DNA from 2 places in the Dryocola baronae genome. Region 1 is predicted to be linked to the other one. Evidence: predicted binding sites of a transcription regulator. Region 1 holds the regulator's gene; the other holds the start of a gene.
What was found. Region 1 encodes PurR, which represses purine synthesis genes. Its sites were predicted from a motif close to CANGCAAACGTTTGCNTG; they were not measured.
Positions count from the first base shown of each region.

Region 2: a site for PurR is predicted at 1,591-1,608, ahead of guaD (guanine deaminase). Genes of this name have one in related genera too.

Region 1 covers NZ_JBINNY010000001.1:2,272,994-2,277,201, forward strand. The annotation lists gene punC (purine nucleoside transporter PunC) at 1-671, opposite strand, end outside; gene punR (DNA-binding transcriptional activator PunR) at 786-1,724, shown strand; gene purR (HTH-type transcriptional repressor PurR) at 1,721-2,746, opposite strand; gene cydH (cytochrome bd-I oxidase subunit CydH) at 3,039-3,128, shown strand; gene sodB (superoxide dismutase [Fe]) at 3,326-3,907, opposite strand; gene ACSPHG_RS10735 (C40 family peptidase) at 4,031-4,208, opposite strand, start outside.
Region 2 covers NZ_JBINNY010000001.1:2,472,186-2,476,393, forward strand. The annotation lists gene ACSPHG_RS11635 (GntR family transcriptional regulator) at 1-571, opposite strand, end outside; gene ydfG (bifunctional NADP-dependent 3-hydroxy acid dehydrogenase/3-hydroxypropionate dehydrogenase YdfG) at 668-1,417, opposite strand; gene guaD (guanine deaminase) at 1,669-3,000, shown strand; gene xdhA (xanthine dehydrogenase small subunit) at 2,997-4,208, shown strand, end outside.

The DNA of each region.
Region 1 (4,208 bases):
AGCCATGCGAAGAAGCTCGCGGAACAGGCGGCGTAAACCAGCACGTTGCCGCTATAAACGCGCGAGCGCAGCAGGGAAAGGAAGCTCACGCGGTTTTCATCGGTCTGCGGATGATGCTGGGTGCGCGGCTTAAGGCGCAGCGTTGGGATCATCAGCAGCAGGGTGATGGCGAACAGGGTGGCGAAAATAGCCTGCCATTCGAAGTGGTTGAGGATCCAACTGCCCAGCAGCGGAGCCAGCGCCGGGGAAAGCCCGACCAGCGGCATAATCGTGGCGAAGATGCGGTTAGCACGGCTTGCCGGATAGTAGTCGGTCACCAGTGCCTGCCAGCTAACGGCCGCGGAACATACGCCCACCGCCTGAATAAAGCGCAGCACGAGCAGCGCGGTTGCGCTTTCGACCCACAGCATGCCGATGCAGCTTACGGCGAAAATACCTAAACCAATCAGCAGAACCGGTTTACGCCCGAAGCGATCGGACATCGGTCCCCACATCAGCTGCGCGAAGGCGAAGCCCGCCAGGAACAGGCTCAGGCTTGCGCTGACGGCGGAGGCTTCGGTGTTCAGATCCTGCTGGATAGCGGCAAAGGCTGGCAGATACATATCGGTGGCGAGGAACCCCAGCACGCTCAGCCCGGCCAACCAGATAAGAAATCCTTTTGATGGTTGCATAATTTTCTCTTGAGTTATTTGCAGGTTAATAGCGGCGAGAGTGTACGGAGTGCAAACCGGCTTGTGAAACGCTAATATTTGTAGATTGCGTTCAAAAAATTTGCAGGCAGAAATATGTGGTCAGAATATTCGCTGGAAGTCATAGACGCCGTGGCGCGTAACGGCAGTTTTAGCGGCGCGGCGCAGGAGCTGCACCGTGTCCCTTCTGCCATCAGCTATACGGTGCGGCAGCTCGAGGACTGGCTGGCCGTTCCGCTGTTTGAGCGCCGCCACAGGGACGTTGAGCTTACGCCCGCCGGGGCCTTCTTTTTAAAGGAAGGACGTTCTGTTATCAAAAAAATGATGACGACGCGGCAACAGTGCCAGCAGATCGCTAACGGATGGCGCGGGCACCTGGCTATCGCCGTCGATAATATCGTCAAGCCCGAGCGCACGCGCCAGCTGGTGCTGGATTTCTATCGCCACTTCCCTGATATCGAACTGCGCGTTTTTCAGGAGGTGTTCAACGGCGTGTGGGACGCGCTGGCCGACGGGCGGGTAGAGGTCGCGATTGGCGCAACACAGGCCATTCCGGTGGGTGGACGGTACGCGTTTCGCGATATGGGCGCGCTGAGCTGGCGCTGCGTGGTGGCAGCGGAACACCCGCTGGCGCAGCGTGAGGGCGCGCTGAGCGACGAGGAGCTGCGTTCGTGGCCTTCGCTGGTACTGGAGGATACCTCCCGCTCGTTGCCAAAACGCATCACCTGGCTGCTGGACAACCAGCATCGCGTCGTGGTGCCGGACTGGGAGTCAGGATCGGACTGCCTGAGCGCGGGGCTGTGTATCGGCATGGTGCCGTCGCATATCGCCAGACCCTGGCTTGTCAGCGGCGCGTGGCGAGAGCTGGCGCTGGAGAACCCGTTTCCGGACGCGGCCTGCTGCCTGACCTGGCGGCAAAATGACGCCTCTCCGGCACTGAGCTGGCTGCTAGATTATCTGGGGGATAGCGAGACGATGAATCAGGAGTGGTTAAGGGAGCCTGAAGCGGGACTTCAGGCTCGGACGGAGGATTAACGGCGGTAGTCGCGGAACGGCCCGTCCGCTACGGAACGGCGCTCAATCAGGCGAGGATGAACTTCAATCATCTGCGACTCTTCGCGTTTATTCACTATGCGGTCAAGCAGCATGTTGAAGGCCGTTTCGCCCAGCGTCTCTTTTGGCTGATGAATGGTGGTCAGCGCCGGGGAGAAATAGCGGGCGTTGCGCACGTTGTCATAGCCGATAATTGAGATATCCTGCGGCACGCGCAGGCCCATTTCGTCCGCTGCACAAATCGCGCCCATGGCCATAATATCGCCGCCGCAGAAGACGGCGGTAGGGCGATGGGACTGGCCGAGGATCTGCTGCATGGCGCGGTAGCCGGATTCCGGCTCGAAATCGCCCTGGACTATCCAATTTTCCGGAATGGCGATTTTCGCCTCTTCCAGCGCCTTCATAAAGCCAGCATGGCGGCCGCCGCCGGTATTACGTTCCATCTGCCCGGGAATGGCGCCGATTTCACGGTGGCCGCGTTCGATAAGATAACGCCCGGCCAAATAGCCGCCGTGGAAGGCGTTATCAACCACGGAGTCGGTGAAGTCCGCGCGCGCTTCGCCCCAGTCCATGACCACCATCGGAATATGGCGATACTCTTCAAGCATGGTCAGCAGGGTATCCGGGTATTCTGAGCACATCACCAGCAGGCCGTCGACGCGCTTTTGCGCCATCATCGACAGGTAGGCGCGCTGCTTTTCGAAGTTGTTGTGCGCGTTGCCAAGAATCAGGGTGTAGCCCTTTTCAAAGCAGCTGTTTTCCACCGCTTCAATGATTTCGGCGAAATAGGGTGCTTCGCTGGAGGTGGCAAGCAGGCCAATCGTTTTGGTGTGATTAACTTTCAGGCTGCGCGCAACGGCGCTCGGCGAATAGTGTAATTCTTTGATAGCCGCCCAGACCGCGTTGCGCGTTTCTTCCGCCACAAAACGGGTTTTGTTAATAACATGTGACACGGTTGTAGTGGAAACGTTTGCGCGTTTCGCCACGTCCTTGATTGTCGCCATTAGATGTCACTCCAGGCCATATCGTAAACTCCTGATAATTCGTCTGTTAAACGTTTGCGTTCGCTAACTCCTGGGCAACTTTTGGGCTGCGGCATGTCGGGAAGGCGACATAAAACGGGAGGAGGGCGTTGAATTGATTGTACGCAGTAAATTAGCGAGGGATTTTGGCTTATCTTTTCTCAAAGTGGAAGAGGGAAAACCAATATCATCATAAATCCAGGAGGATTTTTGCCGCTGATTGTGGGAAAATCACGCTACACACCGTTTGTAGGGTATTAAAAGGAGATTAACGATGAGCACCGATCTGAAATTTTCCGTCATCACCACGGTTATCGTTCTGAGCCTGATTGTTGCAGGTGCCTTAACCGCCGTTCTGCACTGATTTAAAGAGGCCGCGTTTGCGGCCTTAATTTTTTGTTTTTTGTCGGATGGCGCTGCGCTTATCCGACCTACGGAAGGCCGATGAACGGTGGGGCGAATAATCATTATGTCGGATGGCACTTCGTTTATTCGACCTACAGATTTGGCATTTAGTAGGGTGAATAAGCGCTAGCGCCATCCACCAAAAACCACCGACTCTTAAGCCGCCAGGTTTTTCGCTACAAATTCCCAGTTCACCAGCGCCCAGAAATGCTCAAGATAGTTAGGGCGGGCGTTGCGGTAATCGATGTAATAAGCATGTTCCCACACGTCTACCGTCAGCAGCGGCTTCGCGTCGGTTGTAAGCGGCGTGCCCGCGTTTGAGGTCGAAACGATAGCCAGGCTGTTGTCCGGGCGCTTCACAAGCCAGGTCCATCCCGCGCCGAAGTTCTTCACTGCTGCGTCGGTAAACTGCTGTTTAAATTCCGCAAAGCTGCCAAATGAAGCGTTGATGGCGTCCAGCACAACGCCCGTTGGTTCGCCGCCCGCGTTGGGTGCCAGGCAGTTCCAGTAAAACGTGTGGTTCCACACCTGCGCTGCGTTATTGAACACGCCGCCTTCAGAAGTGCGCACGATCTCTTCCAGTGATTTACCCTCAAACGCGCTGCCCTTCACCAGATTGTTCAGGTTAGTGACGTAGGTTTGATGATGTTTGCCGTAATGGTATTCCAGCGTTTCTGCGGAGATATGGGGAACCAGTGCATCTTTCGCATACGGTAATGCAGGTAATTCGAACGACATTGCAAACTCCTTATTATTTTGAACACAGCTAAATAACCACATTTAGTGTGGCTTTAGGGTAACAAATTGAAAGGATAAGCAAAAGGAGAAGAAACCCTGCCCGTTGAAGGGCAGGGGGAGGGATTAACGAATGGTTTTTGGCGTCATGACGCGTTTCGCGCCGACATAGTGGCGCTGCCAGTAGTCTTCGCTAAGCGAGGTAATCTGGATGTCGCGACCGCTGCGCGGGGACTGGATGAACTTGCCGTTGCCGACGTAAACGCCAACGTGATCGGCTGTGCCGCGCCCCTGGGTGCGGAAG
Region 2 (4,208 bases), 200 kb from region 1:
GCGCTTCGAAAATGGCGTAGTGCTGTTCGAGCAGCATCTCCGGCGGCGAAACGTGGTCAAGGCTCATATAGCGCACGCGGTCCATCGTCGCCTTAATGTTCTCCACCGTATCCCACGCCAGGCGGCAGTCGGCGACCAGCGCGAGCTGTTCATGGAACTCGTCGTCAAGCTGGAAGAAATCGTCAAGCTGGCCGCGCTGGATGGCGACGCGCTGCTGGCTCAGCAGCTGTTCGAGCATATACAGATGGCTATCCGTCGCCATGCTTGCCGCACGTTTTACCACCGCGCGTTCGATGGCCTCGCGAATAAAGCAGCCGTTCTTCACGTGGTTCACGGAAATCTTATTCACGTAGGTGCCGCGCTGCGGGCGAATCTGCACCAGCCCCGTTTCGGCAAGCTTGATAAAAGCCTCTCGCACCGGCTGGCGTGAAACGTTAAAGCGAACGGAAACTTCCTTTTCGGAAAGCGGGGTACCCGGAGGAATCAGGCAACGAACAATATCGCTGCGCAGAATACGGTAAATTTGTTGGTTAACCGGCTGCGTAGGATTAAGAACCGAAGGTGATGGCATGACGCTGTTTCTTATTTAGAAAAAACCTAACCAAATTTAACACTTATTTGGTAAATCGCCCATACCCGGACGGGGGTTCCGGGTATGGGGCAGGCGTTATTCCTCGCGGTGAACGCTCAGTCCGGCGAAGGTCTGGCTCACCGGCATCATTTCTAAGGTATTGATGTTGACGTGTTTTGGCAGATTAGCCACCCACCAGACCGCTTCCGACACGTCTTCTGGCGTCAGCGCGTTAGCGTTTTCGTAAGTTTTGCCCGCCTTACCGTCGTCGCCCTTAAAGCGCACGTTGGAAAACTCGGTGCCGCCCACCAGGCCCGGTTCGATATCCGTCACGCGGATGGCGGTTTTGTGCAGATCGGTACGCAGATTGAGGCTGAACTGGCGCACGAAGGCTTTGGTCGCGCCATAAACGTTGCCACCGGCATACGGCCAGCTGCCGGCGGTAGAGCCGATGTTGATGATATGCCCACGGTTGCGTTCAACCATGCCCGGCAGCACGGCGCGGGTCATGTAAACCAGGCCTTTGTTGTTGGTATCGATCATGGTTTCCCAGTCGTCCGGGTCGGCCTTGTGCGCCGGTTCCATGCCCAGCGCAAGCCCGGCATTGTTCACCAGCACATCGATATCGCGCCACTCGGCGGGCAGATTTTCCATCGCCTGTTCGATGGCCGCGCGGTTACGCACGTCGAGCTGCAGCGTCAGAATGCTGTCGCCCAGTTCGTCTTTCAGCTCGATCAGGCGCTCGTGGCGACGACCGGTCGCGATAACTTTATGGCCGTTAGCCACGAAACGACGGGTAATGCTCTCACCAAATCCAGCGGTTGCGCCGGTTACCATAATAATCATGTCACTGTTCCTCAACGCTTTTTATGTCGTAATACCTTAGCACGCCACGGGGTCTTACGATAATTGAAGTTTTGTTACAACACGCTGCGCGGGCCTGGTGCAGAAGCCTGCCGCCGTGCTGCTTTTAGGTGCAACAAGCGTAGCTCAAAACGGCCCTGCGGATCGTTCTGGAATAGGCAACCGATTGCTAATAATGGCATCAAGTTTGCAACAATCAATTAACTATTCATGGACTCACGGCAGGAACTGCGATGGTCGTTAACTACACGCAGGCGCTACGCGCCGAATTTTTTGATATCACCCGGCCTGGGGCTTCGGCGCAAGAACTCGCCGCGCACGCCCGCCATATTGAAGACGGCCTGCTGTTTCTGAACGGCGGCACCGTTACCGGGCTTATGCCGTGGGAGGAAGGGCGCAGCCAGCTGCTTCACGACGGGGATTATCTGGACTTTCGCGGCAGGCTGATTATTCCGGGCTTTGTCGACACGCATCTTCACTATCCGCAAACCGAAATGATCGGCGCCTACGGCGAGCAGCTCCTTGAATGGCTGCAGGCCTACACCTTCCCGGTGGAAGGCCAGTACGTCAGCCACGACCACGCCGCGCGCATGTCGGCCTTTTTCCTCAGCCAGCTGCTCAGCAACGGTACCACCACCGCGCTGGTGTTCGGCACCGTTCACCCGCAGTCCGTCAACGCGTTATTCAGCGCGGCGGAACGCGTCGGCATGCGCATGATCGCCGGAAAGGTGATGATGGACAGGAACGCGCCGGACTACCTGACGGAAACGCCCGAGCAAAGCTATCGCCAAACCCGCGACCTGATCCTGCGCTGGCACCGACGCGGGCGGCTGAACTATGCCCTGACGCCAAGGTTCGCGCCGACGTCCTCACCGGAACTGCTAGGCGCGGTGCAAAAGCTGCGCGAAGAGTTTCCGGACACCTGGCTGCACACGCACCTCAGCGAAAATAGCGACGAAGTGGCGTGGGTAAAATCGCTGTGGCCCGAACACGACAGCTACCTCGGCGTGTATCACCACTACAACCTCACCGGCAGGCGCAGCGTCTTCGCCCACGGCATCCATCTTCAGGAGTGCGAATGGGACTGCCTGCACCGCACCGACTCCTCGCTGGCCTTCTGCCCAACCTCCAACCTGTTCCTCGGCAGCGGGCTGTTCAATCTCAAAAAATGCCGCGAGAAGGGCGTGCGGATGGGCATTGGCACCGACGTCGGCGCGGGAACCACCTTCAACATGCTGCAAACGCTTGCGGAGGCGTACAAAGTTGCCCAGCTGCAAAGCTATCGCCTGTGCGCCAGCGAAGCCTTCTATCACGCCACGCTCGGCGGTGCGCACGCGCTGGATCTGGATGACAAAATTGGCAACTTCCAGACCGGCAAAGAGGCGGATTTTGTCGTGCTCGACCCGGCGGTGACCGCGCTGCAAAAGCTGCGCTACGCCAACAGCCGCGATATTTACGAACGGCTATTTATGCTGATGACGCTGGGCGACGACCGCAACATCTGGCAAACCTGGGTGGACGGCAAATGCGTCTGGCGGCGCGACGCGCTGGAGGTGGCGGTATGATCCGATTCCTGCTCAACCAGACGCTGAAAACCCTCAGCGACGTCGATCCTAACACCACCGTGCTCGGCTGGCTGCGGGGCGTGGAGTATCGCTGCGGTACAAAAGAAGGCTGCGCCTCCGGGGACTGCGGTGCCTGCACGGTAGTGCTGGGCCGCGTGGACGGCGACACCCTGCGCTACGACACGGCGAACGGCTGCATCACGCTTATCGCCCAGCTCGACGGCAAACAGCTCCTGACGGTAGAGGATCTTGCCGATAACGGCACGCTTCACCCGGTGCAGCAGGCGATGGCGGACTGCCACGCGTCGCAGTGCGGCTTCTGCACGCCGGGCTTCGTTATGTCGGCGTTCGCGCTGCAAAAGTCGCACAGCGAAGCGACCCTGCACGATATCGAACAGCACCTCGGCGGAAACCTGTGCCGCTGCACCGGCTATCGTCCGATAGTCGAAGCGGCGGAGCTGGCCTGCAAAACCCGCGATGATAAATTCGCGCGCGCCCAGCCGCAGACCCTTGCGCGGCTAAAGGCGCTGAAAACCGCTGAAACGGCCATCCTGCAAAAATCCAGCCGCTGCCTGCTGCCCAAAAGCCTGGCGGAACTGGCCACGCTTTACGCGCAAAACCCGCAGGCGCGGCTGCTCGCTGGCGGCACCGATCTGGCCCTCGGCATCACCCAGCGGTATCAAACGCTGCCGCTGATGATTGCCATGAACCAGGTGGAAGAGCTGAAGGCTATCGTCATAAGCGAAGAGGAAATCCGCATCGGCGCGACGGCGACGCTTGAGGAGTGCCAGCGCGCGCTGCAACGGGCGCTGCCGGTCTTTGCTCGCGTGCTGGAACGCTTTGCCTCGCGCCAGATCCGCAACCACGCCACCGTGGCGGGAAATCTGGCGAACGCTTCGCCAATCGGCGACCTTGCCCCAATGCTGCTGGCGTTGAACGCCACGCTTGAACTGCGCGCCGGCGCACAAACCCGCACGCTGCCGGTCAGCGACTTCTTCCTCGCCTACCGTAAAACGGCGCTCGAACCGGGGGAGTTCATCAGCCATATCGTCATTCCACGCGTGACAGTGTCACCTGCATTTGCCGCATGGAAGGTTTCTAAACGCCGCGATGACGACATATCAACGGTTTTCGGCGCGTTTAACCTGCACCTTAACGAAGGCGTGGTAATGAGCGCGATGATTGCCTTTGGCGGCATGGCCGCAACC